4 regions of the Billgrantia tianxiuensis genome follow, and region 1 is predicted to be linked to each of the others. Evidence: predicted binding sites of a transcription regulator. Region 1 holds the regulator's gene; each other region holds the start of a gene.
What was found. Region 1 encodes sigma-54, which starts transcription at its own class of promoters, with help from an activator protein. Its sites were predicted from a motif close to TGGCACNNNNNTTGCTNT; they were not measured.
Positions count from the first base shown of each region.

Region 1 (5,777 bases):
GATTCCTTGTGGTCAGGCGTCTCGGCGGTCGGCTCCTGTGTGGCGGTGACCGGCGTATGGATACCGAGTTCGCGATGACGCAGGCGCACGTCCGGCTGCTGCTGTGCCAAGTGGTGCGCGAGACGTTCGGCGAGATAGACAGAGCGGTGCTGGCCACCGGTGCAACCGATGGCGACGGTAAGGTAGCTGCGGTGAGAATCGCGATACGCCGGTAGCCAGCGTTCGACCCAGGCGATGATATCGTCGAGCATTTGCTGAACCAGCGGGTACTGCTCCAGGAATTCCACGATGCTGGGCTCCCTGCCGGTGGCTGAGCGCAGGCGGGGGTCCCAATAAGGATTGGGCAGGCAGCGCGCATCGAAGACGATGTCGGCATCGAGCGGCACGCCGCCCTTGAAGCCGAACGATTCCACGGTCAGGGTCAACTGGTCGGCGCGATGGCTGGCCACCTGCTCGGTGATACGGCCGCGAAGGTCGTGCACCGACAGCCGCGAAGTGTCGATGATCAGGTCTGCCAGGTTGCGAATGTCGCTCAACGTGGCGTCTTCCGACTCGATGGCTTCACCCAGGGTCATGTCGCGGCCACGGGTCAGGGGGTGGCGACGCCGGGTGGCGGAGTAGCGCTCGTGCAGGATCTTGGCATCGGTCGTCAGGTAGACGATCTGGCAGTCGACCTGCTTGGCGCGCAGCTCTTCCAGCAGCCGCGGGAAACGTTCCAGGGCATGAGGCAGGTTGCGTGCATCGATGCTGACGGCGATGGAAGTCTGGATCGTAGGGGAGTTACGTAGCTCATCGACCAGCGACCCGAGCAGCATCGCCGGCAGGTTGTCGATGGCATAGTAGCCAATGTCCTCGAGCGCTTGCAGTGCGATCGATTTGCCAGAGCCGGAACGGCCGCTGATGATCACAAGCTGCATGAGGGTTCTCCTGATCAGGGGCTGGCCGAACGGCGTAACGAAAAATTCAGGCCGAGGACTGTCGTCGTATCGCTTCGATGAGACGCTCGTGGAGTTCGCGCTGGCTCTCGCATTTGCGCAGCCGTGCACGTGTGTCGGCATCGTTCATCACGCTGGCCACCTGGCTCAGCAGCGACAGGTGGGTGTCGTCGGCCTCCTCGGGTACCAGCAGTACGAAGACGAGATCGACCGGTTCGCCGTCGATGGCGTCAAAATCGATGGGCTCCGCCAGTTTGAGAAAAGCCGCCACGGGGCTATGGCAGTGTGGGCTACGGGCATGGGGAATGGCGACGCCATTGCCGATGCCAGTGCTACCCAGCCTCTCGCGGCCGACCAGCCGGCTGAAGACTTCCTGGCTGTCGAGGCTCGGAGTGTTCTGCGCAATGAAGGTGCTGAAGAACTCCAGCACCCTCTTCTTGCTGCCTCCCGGAACGTCGAACAGCGCGCGTTCCGGGGGCAGGATGGTTTCCAGTGTCATGGCAACTCAGCGAATGCCGGCGCCCTGGGCGCGCGCCTGGGCTTTTTCCTTGTGTTTGACCAGTTGACGGTCGAGCTTGTCGGTCAAGGCATCGATAGCGGCGTACATGTCGGGATCGGAAGCTTCGGCATGCAGGTCGGCGCCGGCGGCATGTATCGTACAGGCGGCTTGTTGGCGTTCCTTCTCGATCGAGAGCGTGACCTGCACGTTGGTAATGTTGTCATAGTGGCGTTGGACGCGGTTCAGCTTCTCGCTCACGTAGTCACGCAGTGAATCGGTCAGCTCTACATGATGGCCGGTGATGTTGACTTGCATGACAAGCTCCTTCGTCCTTCGGGTGGTAGCTCGATTGTAACCCTTTTTACTGCCCTGCAAACCCCCTCGAGCCGCCGAGATTGTCTGGCGTCAACGTTACGTGGAGGCCTCAGCGAAAACGCTTGCGCTCGCTCGAGGAGGGAATCCCCAAGGCCTCACGATACTTGGCAACGGTGCGGCGTGCCACCTGAATCCCGTCGTCTGCGAGCAATTCCACCAGGCGGCTGTCGGAGAGCGGCTTGCGTGGCGGCTCATCGGCGATCAGCTTGCGAATGCGGGCGCGAATCGCCGTGCTGGAGTGGGCGTCGCCATCGCCGTTGCCGCCGACATGGCTGGAGAAGAAGTACTTGAGTTCGAACACACCGCGTGGCGTGTGGATGAACTTTTGTGTGGTCACGCGAGAGATGGTCGACTCATGCATCTCGACGGCCTGAGCGATATCGGCCAGCACCAGGGGCTTCATGGCTTCCTCGCCCTGCTCGAGGAACTCGATCTGGCGCGCCATGATTTCGCGGCCCACCCGTAGCAGGGTGTCATTGCGGCTCGCCAGGCTCTTCATCAGCCAGCGCGCCTCCTGCAGGTGATCCTTGAGAAACTGATTGTCCTGACTCTTGTCGGCGCGGCGCACCAGGGCAACGTAGTCGGGTTGGATGCGCAACCGGGGCAGGGCGTCGGCGTTCAGCTCGACACGCCAGCCGGACTCGTCATGATAGGCAACCAGATCCGGCGTGACGTAGCTGCTGCCGACCTCGGCATAGGCGCTGCCCGGGCGGGGGTTCAGCGAACGGACCAGGGCGATGACCTCGTCCAAGGCTTCGTCGTCCAACCCCAATCGGCGCTTGAGCAGGCGGCGATCGTCGGCGGCCAGGGCTTCGAGAAACTGGCGCACCAGGCGGCGGGTCTGGGGTAGCAGGGGCGTGTCGTCGGGCAGGGTGGCTAGCTGCAGCATCAGGCACTCGCGCAAGTCGCGGGAGAATACCCCGGTAGGCTCGAACTGCTGCAGTCGCAGCAATACCTGCTCGACTTCCCGTACGGTCAGGCCGTCGAGGCCCTGCTGGCGCAGTCCGTCGCGGATCTCCTCCAGTGTCTGGGCCAGGTAACCGGCACCATCGACGGCATCGATCAAGCTCTCGGCGATAATGTGCTGGCGCTCGCTCAGGTCGGTCATCGCCAGTTGCCAGACCAGGTGTCCGGCCAGGGTCTGCTCCGAGGCCTGACGCTCGAAGTCGGGGCCTTCGCCAGTGACACCCGAGCCGCTGCCATGATCGGGGTAGGTATCGGTCCAGTCGCTGTCGGTCGACAGCTCGTTGGGTATTTCGCTGGCCCAGTCTTCGCTTTGGGCTTCGCTGACGGCCTGTTCACCAAAGCCGTCGTCGAGCTCCAGCATGGGGTTGGATTCCAGCGCCTGTTGGATCTCCTGGCGCAGGTCGAGAGTCGAAAGCTGCAGCAGGGCGATGGCCTGCTGCAGCTGGGGAGTCATGGTCAGCTGGGTGCCGACACGCAGTTGCAAAGATGCTTTCATGGCCATGAGAATACGGGGCTCATTTGCCGGAAAACTCTACCCTAGACCGGCGTGCGATGACTTGCAAGCGAAATAACTGCAATAAGCATGCCATCGGCAATATTCATGCCTTTTGAGTAACTTTTAATTTAAATCATAGTGTTGCCGGGGTGGTTGGGGTTTAGAGCCGGAAATCCTCTCCCAGGTAGACTTCTCGTACCCGCTTGTTGGCGAGAATGGCCGCAGCGTCCCCTTCGGCGATGATCTGGCCGTCGCCGACGATATAGGCCGAATCGCAGATATCGAGCGTTTCGCGAACGTTGTGGTCGGTGATCAGGACACCGATGTTGCGTGCCTTGAGCTGACGGATGATGCCCTTGATCTCGCCCACCGAGATCGGGTCGACCCCGGCAAAGGGTTCATCGAGCAGAATGAACGCCGGTTCGGTGGCCAGGGCGCGGGCGATCTCGACACGTCGGCGTTCGCCGCCGGACAGGCTCATGCCCAGGTTGTCGCGAATGTGGGTGACGTGGAAGTCCTCCAGCAGGCGTTCGAGCCGCTCGTGCCGCCCGTGGCGGTCGAGGTCCTTGCGCGTCTCGAGGATGGCCATGATGTTGTCGGCCACCGACAGCTTGCGGAAAATCGAAGCTTCCTGCGGCAGGTAGCCGATACCAGCCTGGGCACGCTCGTGCATCGCGCTGTGCGAGAGGTCCTGGTCATCGATGTGGACTTCGCCAGCATCCGCTTTCACTAGCCCGACGATCATGTAGAACGAAGTCGTCTTGCCGGCCCCGTTGGGGCCGAGCAGGCCGACCACGCAGCCCTGCTCGATGGAGAGGCTGATGTCGTGTACCACGCGGCGGCGTTTGTAGCTCTTGGCCAGGTGCCGGGCATGCAGGGTCTTCATTGGCATCTCAGCGCTCCGGCTGCAGGGTCATGCGGATACGCTGGCGCCCCTCGACGCCTTCGCTTTCGGCACGGGCCTGGACGACGCGGCGATCGAGGAAGTACTCGAGATAGCCGCCGTCGAAGGTATCGCCGCCCTGGTGCAGTTCGGCGCGGTCGATCAGTTCCACCCGTCGTTCGGCCACATGATAGATAATGGTGCGCCCCCAGCCGCGTACCACGGGCTGCTCGGGATCGGGCTGCTGTTCGATGTAGGCGCGTTCGCCGCGTGCCGTGGCACGCGAGAGTTCGCCGGCAGCATTGCGTTGGAACTCCACCCGGTCGCCGGTCAGGCGCATGCTGCCCTGGCGAATATCGACATCGCCGGTGTAGACCGCCGTGCCGGCACGGTCGTCCAGGTCGAGCCGGTCGGCCTCCACTTCGATGGGCTGGTCGGCATCGCGCTGCTGCGCCATGGCCGAGCCGGCTACCCACGCCATGCCAACCAGCGCCAGGGTGAGCAGCGTTCGGGCGGTTGGGAGCTTGCATCGCTTCATGGCGTGAAATCCTCTAGGTTGACGGCTTCGGCGGCCTGCCCCGGCTGGGCCCCTTCCGGGGGTGGTGGCCGCGCACATTGTCGGTCAAACGCGCCCGGTTGTCATGGATCCAGGCATCGAAGCGCTCGCCGCGCATGCGCTGCGGCGGTTGCTGCAGCAGGGCGGGCGTATCGCTCCAGGCGTGTCCTACGTTGGAGTCGAAGTGCAGGATATCGGTGTCGAGCTGCCAGCGCTCCTCGGGGGCAAGGAGTCGAGCCTCGCCAGTGAGCGTCAGCGGGTTGCCGCTGGGGCCGAGCCGTCCTTCGGTGGCGTTGGCGATCCACAGTCGGCCCTCGCGGTCGATCAGGTGGGCCAGCGGCGTGACGGCGCGGGTGACGTCGTCATGAGGCGTGTGTACCAATCTAGGGCTCTCCAGGCGTTGATGAGCCCTGCCGCTGGCATCGAAGCGGGTCAGTTGCGCCTGCTCCAGGTAGTAGTCAGGCTCGCCGGCTTCGTCCGTGGGCACCGGGCCCGGCGCCGGCGCTTGCCAAGGGTCCAGCCAGGCGATTAAGCCGCCCAGGGCGACCAGCAGCAGGAAAAGCCAGACACGAAATGAGGGGCGCGGCAACCGGCGCAGCATATCCAGGTGGCCTCAGCGCTTGCCGTGGAGGTAGGTGTCGATCAGGGCGTCGCGATGCCCCTGGGCCTCGAGCAGCATGTCGCAAATCTCGCGCACCGCGCCATGTCCACCGCTGCGTTCGGTGACATGGTCCGCCAGGGCGCGGATATAGGACGGAGCGCCGGGAACGGTGATGCCGATGCCGGCGCGCTGGATGGGGGCCAGATCGGGCAGGTCGTCGCCACAGTAGGCGACTTGCTCAAGTTCGATTCCCTTGCGCTGGCATAGCTCGCGCAGGATGGCGAGCTTGTCTTCACAGCTCTGGAAGACATGGTCGACACCGAGGGCCGCGGCGCGATGGCTGACCATGGGCGACTCGCGTCCGGTGAGAAAAGCCACCTGGAGGCCGGCGCGACGCAGCAGCTTGATGCCCAGGCCGTCCTGAGTATGGAATGCCTTGATTTCGACGCCGTCGGATTGGAAGTAG
Region 1 is NZ_CP035042.1:3,206,095-3,211,871, reverse strand. Features, by position in the region: gene rapZ (RNase adapter RapZ) at 1-917, opposite strand, end outside; gene ptsN (PTS IIA-like nitrogen regulatory protein PtsN) at 964-1,434, opposite strand; gene hpf (ribosome hibernation-promoting factor, HPF/YfiA family) at 1,441-1,749, opposite strand; gene EKK97_RS15030 (RNA polymerase factor sigma-54) at 1,859-3,277, opposite strand; gene lptB (LPS export ABC transporter ATP-binding protein) at 3,432-4,157, opposite strand; gene lptA (lipopolysaccharide transport periplasmic protein LptA) at 4,165-4,692, opposite strand; gene lptC (LPS export ABC transporter periplasmic protein LptC) at 4,706-5,311, opposite strand; gene EKK97_RS15010 (KdsC family phosphatase) at 5,324-5,777, opposite strand, start outside.

Region 2 (5,777 bases), 1.6 Mb from region 1:
TGGCGCCGCTTGTTCCAGATCGTCAAGGCGATACTGGCCACGATGGCCACGCCGAAGGCCAGCGGAATCAGGCCGAACCCCGACTCGAACAGCGGCTCCGGCACGTAGAGGCCGCGCACGTTGAGAAAGATCACCTCACCCAGCGAATAGCTGTCCCGCGCCGACGGCATGGCGCGTAGCACGGCGAAGTACCAGAAGAAGATCTGCAGCAGCAGGGGAATGTTGCGGAATATCTCGATATAACCGCTGGCCAGCCTGGCGATCAGCCAGTTGGGCGACAACCGGGCGATCCCGACGGTAAAGCCGATGATGGTGGCCGCGATGATGCCCAGCGCAGAAACCAGCAGCGTGTTGAGCAGGCCCACCACGAAGGTACGACCGTAGGTACTCTGGGACGAATAGTCGATCAGGCTCTGAACGATGCCGAAGCCGGCGGTGTTGGTCAGGAAGCCGAAGCCGGTAGTAATGCCGCGCGCCGCCAGGTTGTCCTGGGTATTGCCGATGATGTAGAGCAGAAAGACCACCACCGCGGCAATCAGCAGGGCCTGGAAAATCAGCGCACGTTTGGCGCGATCACGCCAGAACGGCGGTTTTGGGCCCAGCGAATGGGCCTTGGGTCGAACGGACATGAAGGGACTCTCCGCCTGGATCCGTCAAGCAGGTATCCGCCAGCGGCCCGGGGATATCCGGGCCGTGGCAGTACGAGGATCGGGGCATCCCGCGATGCCCCGGGCGGTACGATCAGCGAATCGGCGGAGCGTACTGGATGCCGCCTTCGGTCCACAGCGCATTGATGCCGCGCTCGATCTGCAGCGGTGAGCCCATGCCCACGTTGCGCTCGTAGCTTTCGCCGTAGTTGCCGACCTGGCTGATGATGTTGTAGGCCCAGTTGGCGTCGAGACCCATGCCTTCGCCGTAGTTACCGTCCTGGCCCAGCAGGCGGGCGATGTCCGGGTCCTCGGAGTTGCGCATCTCGTCGACGTTCTCGCTGGTGACGCCCATTTCCTCGGCATTGAGCATGGCGAACAGCGACCACTTGACGATGTTGAACCACTGGTCGTCACCCTGGCGCACCACCGGACCCAGCGGCTCCTTGGAGATGACTTCCGGCAGGATCACGGACTGGTCCGGGTCGGAGAGCTGGATGCGCAGCGCGGCCAGCTGGGAGGTGTCGGAGGTCAGCACGTCGCAGCGTCCGGCCTCATAGCCGCCCACGGTCTGCTCCGAGGTATCGAAGACGATAGGGTCGAACTGCATGTCGTTGGCACGGAAGTAGTCGGCCACGTTGAGCTCGGTGGTGGTGCCGGACTGAACGCAGATTGCCGCGCCATCGAGTTCCTTGGCGCTGGAGACGCCAAGATCGCGGTTGATCATGAAGCCGATGCCGTCGTAGAAGTTCACGCCGGCGAAGTTGAGGCCCAGGGTCGTATCGCGGGTGGTGGTCCAGGTGGTGTTGCGCGAGAGCAGGTCGACCTCGCCGGACTGCAGCGCGGTGAAGCGCTCCACGGCATTCAGCGAGATGTAGCGCACGGCCTCGGCATCGCCGAACACCGCCGCCGCCACGGCGCGGCAGACGTCAACGTCCAGACCCTGCCATTCGCCCTGATCGTCCGGAGCGGAGAAGCCCGGCAGGCCGTCACTCACACCACACTGCACAGCGCCACGCTCGATGGTGTTCTGCAGGGTGTTGGCCGAAGCCAGGGAGGCGGTACCCAGAGCCAGTGCGGCTGCAGAAGTGAGCAGCACCCACTTGTTCTTGTTGTCGCGCATGTAGGATCCCTCGTAGATGGTTTGGAGTTCTTGAACGCAGCATGCCGGAGCATGTGCCTGCACCTTAGCAAGGTTTGTTCCAAGGCAGGGATAGTGCAGGCAAAACTCTTATTCAACGCTCACAGCGGAGGCGATCCGGCCTGAACCGTTGCCCCAGCTTGGTGCAACCAGGCATGCCTCAGCGCACCGGTGGCGCATAGTGCAGCCCACCCTCGGTCCAAAGAGCATTCTGGCCACGCGCAATGTTGAAATCGGAACCGGCGCCCACGTTGCGTTCGAACATCTCACCGTAGTTGCCCACTTGCTTGACGATCCGGTAAGCCCAGTCGGCAGTGAGTCCCATGCCTTCGCCGTAGTTGCCGTCGCGGCCCAGCAGGCGGGCGATGTCCGGGTCCCCGGAGTCGAGCATCTCGTCGACGTTCTCGCTGGTGACGCCCATCTCCTCGGCGTTAAGCATGGCAAACAGCGACCACTTGACGATATTGAACCACTGGTCGTCGCCCTGGCGTACGGCCGGCCCCAGCGGCTCCTTGGAGATGACTTCGGGCAGCACCATGGCGCTCCCAGGGTCGGCAAGCTGCATACGCTGGGCGTAAAGCTGGGACGCGTCGGAGCTGAGTACGTCACAGCGCCCGGCCTCGAAGCCCGCTATCGACTGCTCCGGCGAGTCGAAAACCACAGGCTCGTACTCCATGCCATGGTTGCGGAAGTAGTCGGCCAGGTTGAGCTCACTGGTGGTGCCCGACTGAGTGCATACCGCCGCGCCGTCGAGCTCCGTGGCGCTTTCCACTCCCAGGTCGCTGGCGACCATGAAGGCCTGGCCGTCGTAGTAGCTGACACCGGTGAAATTGATGCCCAGCGTCGTGTCGCGAGTCGACGTCCAGGTAGTGGTGCGCGACAGCACGTCCACTTCGCTCGATTGCAGCGCCGTGAAACGCTCCACCGAGTTCAGCGGCACGAATCGTACCTTTTCGGCATCGCCCAGCACCGCGGCGGCAATGGCCCGGCAAACATCGGTATCCAGGCCCCGGTAGACGTCTTCATCGTCCAGCGCCGAAAAGCCCGGCTGGGCCGCATTGACACCACAGCGCACCTGATCGCGCTCCAGAACATCGTCGAGCGTTGCCGCCTGAACCGAGCCGATGCCGCCCAGCATCAACGCCGCTGGCACCAGCCACGCCAGCCTATCGTCATGGATCATGTCGTTCCCTCGTTGTTGGCAATCATGGCAGGCCATCGATAGGCCTCGCTCCATGATTAGCGCATCCCCCCAGCGCTTGCACGGTGCGGTGCGACGCGGAAGGCGCTTGTCTTCAACGAAGGATTCTTAGCCCGATAACGAAACGCCTCCGCAGGGGCAGCCTGCGGAGGCGTGGTCTTCGGTAGAGGGCGCGCTCGCCCAAGGGGTGTCGTGGACGCGCCGGTTCAGTGGCGAATGAGGTAGTCGAAGGCACCCAGGGCAGCCTTGGAGCCCTCGCCCATGGCAATGACGATCTGCTTGTAGGGCACGGTGGTGACGTCGCCGGCGGCAAAGATGCCGGGCACCGAGGTCATGCCGCGCTCGTCGATGACGATCTCGCCGCGCTGCGACAGCTCGATCGGCGAGTCGGTGAGCCATTCGGTGTTGGGCACCAGGCCGATCTGCACGAAGATGCCTTCCAGCTCGAGCCGCTTGATCTCGCCGCTGGCGCGCTCTTCATAGGTCAGGCCGTTGACCCGGGTACCGTCGCCGTTCACCTCGGTGGTGCGCGCGCCGAGGATGATCTCGACGTTGGGCAGGCTCTTCAGCTTTTTCTGCAGCACCGCGTCGGCACGCATCTCGTCCATGAACTCGATCAGGGTCACGTGGCCGACGATGCCAGCCAGGTCGATGGCCGCCTCGACGCCGGAGTTGCCACCGCCGATCACCGCCACGCGCTTGCCCTTGAACAGCGGGCCGTCGCAGTGGGGACAGTAGGCCACGCCCTTGTTGCGGTACTCGGCCTCGCCGGGCACGTTCATCTCGCGCCAGCGGGCGCCGGTGGAGAGAATCAGCGTCTTGCTCTTGAGGCGCGCGCCGGACTCGAACTCCACCTCGTGCTCACCGCCCTGGTCGGCGGCCGGAATCAGTTTCACCGCACGCTGCAGGTTCATGATGTCGGCCTCATACTCCTTGACGTGCTGCTCGAGCGCCGCGGCCAGCTTGGGGCCTTCGGTATAGGGCACGGAGATGAAGTTCTCGATGGCCATGGTGTCGAGCACCTGGCCGCCGAAGCGCTCAGCCGCCACACCGGTGCGGATGCCCTTGCGCGCGGCGTAGATGGCCGCCGCAGCGCCGGCCGGACCGCCGCCCACCACCAGCACGTCGAATGCCGGCTTGTCGTTGAGCTTGGCCGCCTCGCGCTGGGCCGCACCGGTGTCGACCTTGGCCAGGATCTGCTCCAGGCTCATGCGTCCCTGGTCAAAGGGCTCGCCGTTCAGGTAGATGCTCGGCACCGACATGATCTGGCGCTCTTCGACCTCGTCCTGGAACAGCGCGCCGTCGATGGCGACGTGGCGCACGCCCGGGTTGAAGATGGCCATCAGATTGAGCGCCTGCACCACGTCGGGGCAGTTTTGGCACGACAGCGAGTAGTAGGTCTCGAAGTGGAACTCACCTTCGAGCGCCTTGATCTGGGCGAGGGTGTCGTCGCTGACCTTGGGCGGATGGCCGCCCACCTGCAGCAGCGCCAGCACCAGCGAGGTGAACTCGTGGCCCATGGGAATGCCAGCGAACACCACGCCGGTCTCCTCGCCGGGACGGTTCAGGGCGAAGGAGGGCTTGCGCGCGTCCGTCCCGTCCAGGCGCAGGGTGATCTTGTCGCTCAGGGCGACGATGTCCTTCAGCAGCCCATGCAGCTCCTGGGATTTCGCGCCGTCATCGAGGGAAGCGACGATCTCGAACGGCTGCGTGACCTTCTGCAGGTAGGCTTTAAGCTGACTTTTCAGATTGTCGTCCAACATGACAGCGGTTTCCTTCATGTCTGGGCTGGAAAATGGCAAGACGATGCTCTCAGCGCTGACGTGGCGTCGGCGCAGGCATGGACTTGCACGTATCGGAAAATCGCCCGGGCAGCACATGCCCGGGCGGGAACGCGAGGCCAGCTCGTGGCCTCGCGATGACTCTACTTAGGGAACTGCTGATTCATGTCGCGAGCGAAGAGAGGTTGGCCACCGCCGGAGCACAGAAGCCGGAGCCTATGCGGTACTAGGTGAGGCTTTCGAGCACCGCCGGTGGTCAAGATATCGAGCGCAGCAATGAATCAGTGTTTCCTTAGATCTTGCCGACCAGATCCAGGGACGGCGCGAGAGTCTCTTCGCCTTCCTTCCACTTGGCCGGGCAGACTTCGTTCGGGTTGTTGCGAACGTACTGAGCGGCCTTCAGCTTACGCAGGGTCTCGGAGACGTCGCGGGCGATCGCGTTGTCGTGGATCTCCAGGGTCTTGATCACGCCTTCCGGGTCGATCACGAAGGTGCCGCGCAGGGCCAGGCCGGCTTCTTCGATGTGCACACCGAAGGCGCGGGTCAGCTGGTGAGTCGGGTCACCGACCAGCGGGAACTTGGCCTTGCCCACCGCCGGAGAAGTCTCGTGCCACACCTTGTGCGAGAAGTGAGTGTCGGTGGTAACGATATAGACCTCGGCACCGGCCTTCTTGAACTCCTCGTAGTGCTCGGCGGCGTCCTCGACCTCGGTCGGGCAGTTGAAGGTGAACGCGGCCGGCATGAAGATCACCACGGACCACTGGCCTTTCAGGTTCTCATTGGAAACTTCAACGAACTCTCCGTTGTGGAAAGCGGTGGCCTTGAACGGCTGGACTTCGGTGTTGATCAGGGACATTCAGTAATGCTCCATGTCATTGGTGGGTGATCCGAATACGGGGCATATCTTATCCATCGCAACCCATAGGCGAAAATTGATTGCCGCCATGGTTCCGATAAGACCAGTCTATGGTGGCACCGATGACTCATTGCAAGGCTACTGCCTCACC
Region 2 is NZ_CP035042.1:4,837,578-4,843,354, forward strand. Features, by position in the region: gene EKK97_RS22700 (amino acid ABC transporter permease) at 1-629, opposite strand, end outside; gene EKK97_RS22705 (amino acid ABC transporter substrate-binding protein) at 742-1,770, opposite strand; gene EKK97_RS22710 (amino acid ABC transporter substrate-binding protein) at 1,949-2,971, opposite strand; gene ahpF (alkyl hydroperoxide reductase subunit F) at 3,196-4,752, opposite strand; gene ahpC (alkyl hydroperoxide reductase subunit C) at 5,063-5,626, opposite strand; gene EKK97_RS22725 (ribonucleotide reductase subunit alpha) at 5,754-5,777, opposite strand, start outside.
Region 2: the regulator sigma-54 is predicted to act here: its motif matches at 1,835-1,852, upstream of EKK97_RS22705 (amino acid ABC transporter substrate-binding protein).

Region 3 (5,777 bases), 1.8 Mb from region 1:
GCCTGTGGGTCTTTGACCTGGCACAGGAGCGGCTGCTGTTCGAGGAACTGGTTTCCCACGGCCGTGGCTCGGGCGATGCCGAGGCCACGATCTTCTCCAACACCCCCGAGAGCTACCAGTCGAGCCTGGGATTGTTCCGCACCATGAACAGCTATTACGGGCGCAACGGATACTCGCTGCGCCTGGAAGGGCTGGAAGCGGGTGTCAACGACCTGGCCTACCAGCGTGCCATCGTCATCCATGGCGCCGACTACGTCAGCGAAGCCTTCATCCGCCAGACCGGCCGGCTGGGCCGCAGCCACGGCTGCCCCGCGGTACGCCAGGAAGTGACCTATCCACTGATCGACAGCATCAAGGAAGATCACTACCTGTTCGTCTATTACCCCGATCCCGAGTGGCTGGAGACCTCCGCCTTTCTCAGCTGCGATCGCGAGCCAGCCCAGTGGGCCATGAACTGAGTTCACTTCGGTTCGCTCCCGGTTCCTGGACCTCGTTCCATGCCCCCTGCAGCACCAGCAGGGGGCATTTTTCTGCGGCACTGCACCATTCTTGCCATACCCTCGAACTCACCCGACACGGTCACGCCCCCTCAATTTAGCCACAACACAATGTTTTAAAAGAAGAAGCAAAAGACGTGGCAAACAGATTGCTTGATATGGATCAACTGCTGGGTAGGCGTGGACCAGGCTTCCTGAGGAAGTACGAGTGCGTCAGACCTGACCTTCAACGGAGAAGGGCGAACACCTGTATCGACAATCCGTACGAGGTCATTCCATGGAAATTCTCAACAAGGCGAACCGCATTCGTCTCTTGAGCCTGCGCACACCGCAGATGCGTGCCTTCCACTTCTCCTGGTTCGCCTTCCACATCTGTTTCTTCGGCTGGTTCGGCATTGCCCGCTGATGGCGGTGGTCCGCGAGGACCTGGCCCTGACCCAGACCCAGATCGGCAATACCATCATCGCCTCGGTGGCCATCACCGTAATCGTGCGGCTGCTGATCGGCGTACTGTGCGACCGACTCGGGCCGCGCAAGACCTATACCGGGCTGCTGCTGCTCGGCTCGATCCCGGTGATGAGCATCGGTTTCGCCAACAGCTTCGAGACCTTCCTGCTGGCGCGCCTGGCGATCGGTGCCATCGGCGCCTCCTTTGTCATCACCCAGTACCACACCACCATGATGTTCGCCCCCAACGTGGTGGGCACGGCCAACGCCACCAGTGCCGGCTGGGGCAACCTGGGCGGCGGCACCACCCAGATCGTGATGCCGCTGATCTTCTCCGGCCTGCTGATGCTCGGCGTCAGCGAGACGCTGGGCTGGCGGCTGGCCATGGTGGTGCCGGGCGTGGTGATGTTCGTCACCGGTATCGGTTACTGGCTATTCACCCAGGACGCGCCGAACGGCAACTTCAGCGAACTGCGCGCCAAGGGCGAATTGCCCGAAGCCAGCGGCGACAACGGGGCGGCCAAGAGCTTCCTCGCCGCAGCCAAGGACATCCGCGTATGGGCGCTGTTCGTGGTCTATGCGATCTGCTTCGGCGTCGAGCTGACCATCAACAACATTGCCGCCATCTACTTCTTCGACAACTTCGACCTGACGCTGGCGACCGCCGGCATGATTGCCGGCCTGTTCGGGCTGATGAACGTCTTCGCCCGCACCCTGGGCGGCGTGTTCTCCGACCTCTTCGCCCGCAACGGTGGACTCAAGGGCCGCGTGCGCTGGTTGTTCATTGCGCTGATCTGCGAGGGTATCGCCCTGGTCGCCTTCTCGCAGATGCACGTGCTCTCGTATGCCATCGGCATCATGCTGGTGTTCAGCCTGTTCGTGCAGATGGCCGAGGGAGCCACCTACGGCGTGGTGCCGTTCATCAACAAGAAGGCCCTGGGTGCGGTGGCCGGTATCGTCGGCGCCGGCGGCAACGTGGGTGCGGTGGCCGCCGCCTTCCTGTTCCGCAGCGAAGCGATCACCTACCAGCAGGGGCTGTTCTACCTCGGCCTGGTCGTGCTGGTGCTGGCCTCCTGTGCGCTGCTGGTGCGCTTCAGCGACGAGGTGGAGGCCGTCGAGGCACAGGCTTATCGCGATGCCGTGGGAGAGGATACCGGCGCCGGCGCACTCTCTCTGCGCTGAACGCATGCCGCCCGGCAGCCTGGCTGCCGGGCCCTGTCCCGTTCTGATGCCGCCCTCGCAGGCGGCGTTCCTCGTGTATGAGAGGATTGACCATGACGCCTGCCGAGCGCCTGCTTCTGACCGCCAAACGCTGCGAGATCGACGATCTCGAACACCTCACTGCGGCCTGCGATATCGTCGGTGACGTGAGCCGCTTCGTCCATGCCCTGCAGAAGGAACGTGGTGCCTCGAACGTCTACCTGGCGTCGCAGGGACAGCGCTTCGCCGAGCGGCGCCGCGAGCGCATCGCAGAGAGCCAGGCGACCGAACAGGCCCTGCGCGTGCGCCTCGATGCCCTGGGCGACAGTGCCGGGCGCCCTGCCACCACGGCCCGTCTGCTCAGGCGCATCGCCCATGTCTGGCATGCCCTCGACGGTCAGGCGGGTTTGCGCGACGCCATCGGAGCCCTTGAGACCAGCCCCGACGGCGCGACACAGGCCTACAATCAGCTGATCAGCGCCCTGCTCTCGGTGGTATTCGAAGTCGCCGATACCGCCGGCGATCCTGAGATCACCCTGGCACTGGTGGCCATCTTTCACCTCATGCAGGGCAAGGAGCTGGCCGGCCAGGAGCGCGCCTGCGGCGCCTCCGGTTTCACTTCGGGCAACTTCGACGACGCTCACCGGCAACTGCTGCTGCATCTGATCGATGCCCAGCAGCGCTGCTTCGATACCTGCCTCGAGTTCACCACGGCGGCGGGACGCGAGTGCTGGCAGCTCGAAATGCCCGGCCGCACCCTGGCCGGCATCCAGCAGTTGCGCGAACTGGCCTGTGGCGATACGCCCCTGCAACAGAGCGCCAGCACCCTGGGCGAGACCTGGTATGAGCTGACCACACGCCGCATCGACGCCATTCAGCGAGTGGAAGCCTTCCTGATCGGCGAGCTGTCGAATCTGTGTCTGACCAAGACCCTCGACGCGCGCCGCAGCCTGACACGTCACGACGAACTGAGCCGTGAGTTGAACAATGCCACGCCGGCCGTCTGCCAGCAGCTGGTAGAACTGTTCGACGGCAGCGGCAGCCATGAGCTGGGCGAAGTGACCGCCCGGGTCGTGGGTTCCTCGCTGAACCGTTCACTGGTGGAACTGATGTGCGCCCAGGCGAGCCGCCTGCAGGCTCTGAGCGATGAACTGGAGAGCACCCGCCGAGCGCTGCGTGAGCGCAAGCTGATCGAGCGCGCCAAGGGATTGATCATGGCCCACCAGCAGATGAGCGAAGAGCAGGCCTACGCTTTCCTGCGCAAGATGGCCATGGACCAGAGCAAGAGCATGGCCGAGATCGCCCAGACCGTACTGGGGCTGGCCGACATTCTGAAGCCTTCCGCAGAGGAGCCTTCCATAGAGAAACTTTCCATAGAGAAACTTTCCACAGAGGAGCTTCCCGCAGAGGAACGGCATGCGGATCGCACAACCAACTGAGTGGGCGCTTTATGGTGCACCGCACAAGCGCTGCGCACCTTCTCGGCGCCCGGCGATCACCGAAACGATTTGATCGACATCATTCAATATACAGTAACTATTTGTTTTAATTGAAATAACAATACGAATTTAACGCCATGGCATCCAAGCTGCAAAGCCTGATCGTCCGCTGAGTCAATGACGGTTCAGCGCTTTCAAGCAGCCCTCGGACCAGACAACGGCGTCTGCCCAGGTTCCCGTGACGATGTCATGCGAATCGGGGCAGGCGCCGTTTTTTGTCGCCGGATCCTTCCTCCTGGGAGCCATACAATGAACAAGACCAACAAGGGACACTCGCTCGATCGGCGCCGTTTTCTCAAGCAAAGTGCAACCGTCCTCGGGGGCTCGGCCGTGCTCGGCAGCCTGCCCGCCAGCTGGGCCCTGGCCAGCGGACGGCCGGAAACCACCTCGGCCAAGCTAGGCTTCATCGCCCTGACCGATGCCGCCCCGCTGTTCGTCGCACTGGAGAAGGGCTTCTTCGCCGCTCACGGCATGACCGACGTGGAGGTGCTCAAGCAATCCTCCTGGGGCACCACCCGCGACAACCTGGTACTGGGTTCGCAGCGCAACGGCATCGACGGCGGCCACATCCTCACGCCCATGCCCTACCTGATCGCCAGCGGTGCCATGACGCCCAACAACGTGCCGGTGCCGATGCATATCCTGGCGCGCCTCAATCTCGGAGGACAGTGCATCTCCGTGGCCCAGGAGTATCTCGACCTCGAGGTCGGTGTCGATGCCGGCGAGTTCCGTCAGGCGCTTGCCGACAAGCGCGCTGCCGGTAACGAGGTGCGCGCCGCCATGACCTTCCCCGGCGGCACCCACGACCTGTGGATCCGCTACTGGATGGCGGCGGCGGGCATCGATCCCAACGGCGACATCTCCACCATCGTGGTGCCCCCTGCCCAGATGGTGGCCAACATGCGCGTGGGCAGCATGGACACCTTCTGCGTATGCGAGCCTTGGAACGAGCAGCTCATCCACCAGGGCATCGGCTATACCGCCCTGACCACCAGCGAGCTGTGGCACAACCATCCGGAGAAAGCCTTTGCAATGCGCGCCGACTACGTCGAGGCCAATCCCAACGCCACCCGGGCGCTGCTGATGGCCATCATGGAGGCGCAGATGTTCTGCGAGGAACCGCAGAACAAGGAGGAAGTGGCGCGTATTTGCTCTCGGCGGCGCTGGATCAACGCCCCCTACGAGGACATCGTCGAGCGCATGAAGGGCAACTTCGACTACGGCACCGGCCGCATCGTCGAAGACAGCCCGCACCAGATGCGCTACTGGAGCGACTTCGCCTCCTATCCCTTCCAGAGTCACGATTTGTGGTTCCTGACCGAGAACCAGCGCTGGGGCTACCTGCCGGCCGACTTCGACAGCCAGACGCTGATCCGCCAGGTCAACCGCGAGGAGCTATGGCGCGAGGCCGCCGCGGCCCTCGGCGTGGACGGCGCCGACATCCCCGACGCCTCCTCACGCGGTATCGAGACCTTCTTCGACGGGACGACCTTCGACCCCGAGAATCCCCAGGCCTATCTCGACAGCCTGGCGATCAAGCGCCTCGCCTGAGGCAAGGAGAACGAGCATGAAAAGCATGCAGAGTCACGAGCGCGAGCCACGGGTCGCGAGTACCGCCTGGTCCGGCCACGTCCAGCGGGCGGGCCAGCTGTTCAGCCAGCGAGTCCTGCCGCCGGTGGTGATCATCGGCCTGCTGCTGGCCCTGTGGGAGATCCTCTGCTCAACCCCGGGAGCCAGCCTGCCGGCTCCATCGCAGATGCTGCGCGACACCTGGGACTTGATCGCCAATCCCTTCTACGACTACGGCGGCAACGACGTAGGCATGGCCTGGCAGATACTCGCCAGCCTCGAGCGGGTGGCCTACGGCTACTCCCTGGCCGTGGCGGCCGGCATTGGCCTCGGCGTACTGGTGGGCCAGTCTACCTGGGCCATGCGCGGCCTCGATCCGGTATTCCAGGTGCTGCGCACCGTGCCGCCGCTGGCCTGGTTGCCGATCTCGCTGGCCGGCTTCCAGGACAGCAATCCCTCGGCGATCTTCGTCATCTTCATCACCGCGATCTGGCCAATCATCATCAACACCTCGGTGGGCATCCGCAACATTCCCGAGGACTACCGCAACGTGGCCCGGGTGCTG
Region 3 is NZ_CP035042.1:1,404,060-1,409,836, reverse strand. Features, by position in the region: partial or broken gene EKK97_RS06675 (murein L,D-transpeptidase catalytic domain family protein) at 1-458, shown strand, start outside; partial or broken gene EKK97_RS06670 (NarK family nitrate/nitrite MFS transporter) at 775-2,126, shown strand; gene EKK97_RS06665 (nitrate regulatory protein) at 2,219-3,583, shown strand; gene EKK97_RS06660 (CmpA/NrtA family ABC transporter substrate-binding protein) at 3,893-5,194, shown strand; gene ntrB (nitrate ABC transporter permease) at 5,211-5,777, shown strand, end outside.
Region 3: the regulator sigma-54 is predicted to act here: its motif matches at 3,722-3,739, upstream of EKK97_RS06660 (CmpA/NrtA family ABC transporter substrate-binding protein).

Region 4 (5,777 bases), 2.0 Mb from region 1:
GTCTGCTGGTGACGCTGTGGCTGGTAGGCCGGCTGGGCGTGCTGGACTGGTCGGGTGCGGCTATCGCTTCGCTGGCCGATGGCGCCTTCGCCCTGTGGGTGGCCTCGCGCCTGGTGCCGCGCTTCATCGCCGCGAAGAAATGGCGTAACCGACTGCTCTCGCCGCTGCTGGGCATGCTCTGCCTGTTGGCCGTGGTGACCCTCACCTGGCGCTACCTCGGAGATATGCCGACCACGGCGCCGCTGATGCACCAGAGCGTATTGTGGCTGGTACTGCTGATGTCCTTCATGGGCGGGCGCGTCATCGCCCCGGCGGTCAATGGCTACCTGATGAAGCGCTTCCGCGCTGCCGGCACCGGCGTGCAGCCACGTCTCGAGGCGGCATTGATCGTGCTGCTGGGAGTGGCCCCGTTCCTGATGCTATGGGTCACGCTACGTCCGCTGGCGGCTCTGATGGTGCTGACGGCGGGCCTGCTGGTGCTGGCGCGTATCTGGCGCTGGGAGCCGCTACGCTGTCAGGAGCGCCCGGATTTGCAGGTGCTGATGCTGGGCTACGCCTGGATCGCCATCGGCCTGCTGCTGCTGGCACGCAGCTGGTGGGCGCCGCAGCATGCCAGTACCGCCTTGCACGCCTTCACCGTCGGTGCGCTTGGCACCCTGGCCAGTGCGATCATGCTGCGTCACGTGATCCTGCGTGCCAAGCGAGGCCCGGAGGAAGAGGCAGCACTGCTACCGCTGGCCGGCCTGTTCGCCGTGGCGGCCGTGCTGCGCCTGTGGGCGATCGAGGCAGGCTCCCACTGGCTGCTGCTGTTATGGGCCTCGGCCCTGTCCTGGAGTCTGGGTTGGCTGATGGTGGCCTGGCGATTGCGGGTGTGGTCGGGGCGTGTGGCAAGGCAGGTGGAAAGGCGTGCGGACCGGAGGGTGTCCACTGCGCACATCGGCAAACTTGACCCGGGACAATAGAGCGGCGAGCTGTCGAGACGACACCGATAGCCGATGTCATACTCACCGGCAACAGGGCATGGCGCGCTCCATGCCGAGGTTTCAAGAGGCTGTTCCGCTCATGCAAGACGATCAACTGTTCAATCGCCCACTGGTGGAAAAGTACGACCGCCCGGGGCCCCGCTACACCTCCTATCCGACGGCGCCGCAGTTCCATGCGGCCTTCGCCGAGGACGACTATCGCGCCGCAGCGGAGCGCAGCAACCGGGTCGCCTCGCCCAAGCCGCTGTCGGTCTACGTGCATATCCCGTTCTGCAAGAGCCTGTGCTACTACTGCGCCTGCAACAAGATCATCACCCACAACACCGAGCGTGCGGCGGAGTATCTCGACTGGCTGAAGCACGAGATCCGTGTGCAGGGCGCGCTGTTCGACGAGAATCGGCGCATGACCCAACTGCACCTGGGCGGCGGTACCCCCACCTACCTGAGCAACGCCCAACTCGGCGAGCTGATGGCGGCCCTCGACGAGGCCTTCCACTTCGCCGAGCCTGCGGCGCGCGAGTTCTCGCTGGAAGTCGATCCACGCACGGTCACGCCAAGCCAGATCCACGAGCTGCACGACCTCGGCTTCAACCGGCTGAGCTTTGGCGTACAGGATTTCGACCCCGACGTGCAGAAGGCGGTCAACCGCGTGCAGAGCGAGGAGCAGGTCATCGAGCTGGTGGCGGCCGCCCGTGAGGCCGGCTTCCAGTCGGTCAGCGTCGACCTGATCTACGGCCTGCCATTGCAGACGGTGGCAAGCTTCGACGCCACCCTGGCGAAGATCATCGCCCTGCGCCCGGATCGTATCGCCGCCTACAGCTATGCCCACCTGCCGGAGCTGTTCAAGGCCCAGCGGCTGATCCGCCCCGAGGACATGCCGCCGCCGGAGCGCAAGCTGGAGCTGTTGGAACTGACCATTCGCCGCCTGACCGCGGCCGGCTACGTCTACATCGGCATGGATCACTTTGCCCTGCCCGACGACGAGCTGACCCTGGCCAAGGAGAACGGCACCCTGCAGCGCAACTTCCAGGGCTACTCCACCCATGCCGACTGCGACATGATCGGGCTGGGCATCACCTCCATCGGCAAGGTCGGCGACAGCTACAGCCAGAACGTCAAGGAGACCGCCCAGTACCAGGCGCGGCTCGAGGCGGGGCGGCTGCCGGTGATGCGCGGCTATCGGCTCAACGATGACGACCGCCTGCGCCGCGACGTGATCAATGCCCTGATGTGCCACGGGCGCATCGACTTCGCTGACATCGAGGTGCGCCACGACATCGTCTTCCGCGACTATTTCGCCGATGCCCTGGGCCAGCTCGAGGAGATGCAGGCCGACGGCCTGCTGTCGATTGACGCCGCCGCCATCGAGGTGCTGCCCGCCGGGCGCCTGATGATGCGCAACATGGCCATGGCCTTTGATGCCTATCTCACACCCAACGAGGGGCGCTTCTCGCGTACGGTATAGGTCTGCCGAGAGGAGTCGAACGAGCGGCGTCCAGTGAACGCCGCTTCCTGCGGTTCGAGCCCTCGCAAGTGGGCCTCGGGATAGGGCGCCGAGGTGAGCTGTGGCCTTCTCGGCTTCACGCCGGTAGGGGCTTGGCGGCCAGCCTGGCAGGGACAGGTAGCGCTGTCTGGCTGGCTTCGACAGTCTGGGGGCGGTACTTGCGCATGATATGGCGTAGTCGCTTCATCACGTTGAGGTTGGCTGACTCCATCCTGGCCAGGGCCTGCATCGCCTCGTCCATCTCGCCAGCCTGGTACATGCGTACGGCTGCAATGGCCTGACGGTGCACCTCGCGATGTGGGAGTTCCAGGGCGCGAAAGTCCTCGTCGTCGCCAAAGTGCATGTCGCCGGCTGCGGCATAGTACCAGCGGCCAAGCGCGCACTGGGTTTCATCGGGCAGCTCGTCGGCGGTGGTGGAGGAGAGCCCCATGAGGATTCGGTACACCTCCAGCTTCACCTCGAGCTCCTCCAGATTGGCCAGCTCCACTTCGCTCAGCATGGCAGAGAAGGTCAGCGCCTGACTGCTTTCCCGGCTCAGTGTCAGCAGCCGTTCGGTGCGTTGCATCACCTGGCTGGCCGCGGCGCTTAGCCGCTCGGTTTCACACGCATTGCGATGCATGGCGGCATCCACCGTGCCGGTCTGGGCGAGAATGCTGCCGGTAAGGCTACTGATCTCCTCGGTGGCTGCTCCGGTACGGGTGGCAAGTTCGCGTACCTCGGTTGCCACCACGGCGAAGCCGCGCCCGGCATCGCCGGCCCGTGCGGCTTCGATGCTGGCATTGAAGGCCAGCAGCGTGGTCTGAAGCGAAATCTCTTCGATCAGGTGAACGAAGTTGCCGATGCTGTCAGCGTCGCCGCGCAGAGAGGTGACCTGCACCGCCGCCTGGCCGATACGCTGGTTTAGGCTGCTCAGCTCCTCGACCATGGCATCCAGGGCCTCCTGGCTCTGCTGCGATTCGCCTGTGGTGTGGTCGGCCACGCGCCGGTTATCGACAAGCAGTCCAGAGAGTTCGGAGAAGGATTCACGCAACGCGGCCAGGGAGTCGCCGAAGCCGGTGAGGTTGGCGAAGAGGTGTCGATGAACTTGGCGCTCGGCCTCGAGCTCCAGGAGTCGAGCTTGCAGCCGGTCCCGCTCCTCACGCAGCGCTTCGCTGTCGCTCGCCTTGGGTTGGGCCTTTTTCCATAGTCGCATGGCGTCTCCTGTCGTCAGGAAGGTCTGGCGCCCGCCGGGGCGGGCGCGGGCAACAAGGCAGGGTTCAACCGGCCCGTTCGAACAGCAGGTTGTTCTCCAGGTGGATGTGCTCCATCAGGTCCTCGCGGAATTCGCGCAGGCCGGTGTAGAGGGCGCGCCAGGTGGTGCAGGCGCCCTTGGGCGGGGTGATGTCGTCGGTGAGCCGCATTACCTGCTCCAGGTTCTCGCCGTGATCGTCGTGCTCGTGGCGCATCACCGCGATCGGCCCCTGGGCCTGGGCGGCCATGCCGTTGCGCAGCATGGGGAACAGGATCTGCTCCTCCTTCTGCATGTGGCTCTCCATTTCCTGGTGAATGACCATCAGCAGGTCGGCCAGCCCGTTGGGGCAGGTGTCGCGATCGCCATGAACCTGCTCCACCCGGCGCGCCATGCGGATCAGCTCGGGCAACTGCTGGCGGTGCACGTCGTGGTAGCGGGTCAGGATATGGTCGATCAGCTCGGCGTTGCTGGCCTCGCGCCAGTCGTGCTGCTCGCTGCTGGCGGCCGGCAGCGCCTCGAGTTCAGCGACCAGCTTGTCGACATGCAGGCCGGCGCGCTCGGCGGCCTGGCGCAGGCTGATGCGCCCACCGCAGCAGAAGTCGATATGGTGGCTATGGAAGATGCGGGTGGCACCGGGAAGCGACAGGGCGATGCGGCCAACGGTCTGTTCCAGCAGGTTCATGCGGCATACCTCGATGATGGATGACACTCTGACAGAGCAATCGCCATGCCACTTTTTCACTCCTTTTTTATCAATGGGTTGCTGTTTGGATGGTAAATTTCACCTTGCTCGGTTAAGGTGATTTCTACCTTGTAAGGTGTTTTTTACCATGCTGGACGATTCTCTCCTCGCCGACCTCACCGCCGACCTGCCCAGTGTCGTGCGCCTGCAGCGTCTGGTACGTACCCTGCGTGAGGGCTTCCGCTGCGGCGCGGTGTGCCTGCTGCGGTTGCAGGATGACGTGCTGGCGCCGGTGGCGGTGGAGGGGCTGGTGCGCGAAGCGTTGGGGCGACGCTTCGAGGTGGCCCGTCATCCGCGTCTTGCCGCCATTCTCACGAGCCGCCGCTCGACCCTGTTCCCGCCGGACTCCAGCCTGCCCGACCCCTACGACGGCCTGGTCGAGCAGCAGCCGGGAGAGCCGCTGCACGTGCACGATTGCATGGGTATCAGCCTGCACGTCGAAGGGGAGCCGTGGGGCGTGCTGACCCTGGACGCCCTGGTGGCAGGTACCTTTGACGAGGCTGCACGCACGGCGCTGGAGCGCTACGCACTGCTGGTCGAGGCTGCGGTACGCGTCTCGCGCCTGGAACAGGAAGTGCGCGCGCTGCGCATGGCGAACCACGGCGTGATCCCGCATGCCGAGCCGGGCGAGGGTGGCGAAATTCTCGGCCATAGCACCGGGCTGCAGCGCCTGCTGAACGAACTCGACGTGGTGGCGGAATCCGACCTGCCGGTGCTGCTGATGGGCGAGACCGGGGTGGGCAAGGAGCTGTTCGCCCGGCGTCTGCACCAGCGCTCGCCACGGCGCGAGCAGCCATTGGTGCAGGTCAACTGTGCGGCACTGCCCGAGACCCTGGCCGAGAGTGAGCTGTTTGGCCACGTGAAAGGGGCCTTCTCCGGTGCCACGGCGGATCGTGCGGGCCGCTTCGAGGCCGCCGACGGTGGCACCCTGTTCCTCGACGAGGTGGGCGAGCTGCCGCTGGCAATCCAGGCCAAGCTGCTGCGTGCGCTGCAGAACGGCGAGGTGCAGCGCCTGGGCGAGGATACCCCGCGCCGGGTCGATGTGCGCATCATTGCCGCCACCAACCGCCGGCTGGCCGACGGCGTGCGCGAAGGCCACTTTCGTGCCGATCTCTATCACCGGTTGTCGGTCTATCCGGTGGCGATCCCACCGCTGCGCGAGCGCGACAGTGACGTGCTGGTGCTGGCCGGTCACTTTCTCGAGATCAACCGTGCCCGGCTCGGCGTGCGCAGCCTGCGCCTGGCGCCGGCGGCCGAGGCGGCGCTGCTGGCCTACGCCTGGCCGGGCAACGTGCGTGAACTCGAGCACGTCATCAG
Region 4 is NZ_CP035042.1:191,937-197,713, forward strand. Features, by position in the region: gene EKK97_RS00895 (NnrS family protein) at 1-962, shown strand, start outside; gene hemN (oxygen-independent coproporphyrinogen III oxidase) at 1,063-2,448, shown strand; gene EKK97_RS25245 (methyl-accepting chemotaxis protein) at 2,564-3,679, opposite strand; gene ytfE (iron-sulfur cluster repair protein YtfE) at 3,744-4,400, opposite strand; gene norR (nitric oxide reductase transcriptional regulator NorR) at 4,549-5,777, shown strand, end outside.
Region 4: the regulator sigma-54 is predicted to act here: its motif matches at 4,434-4,451, upstream of ytfE (iron-sulfur cluster repair protein YtfE).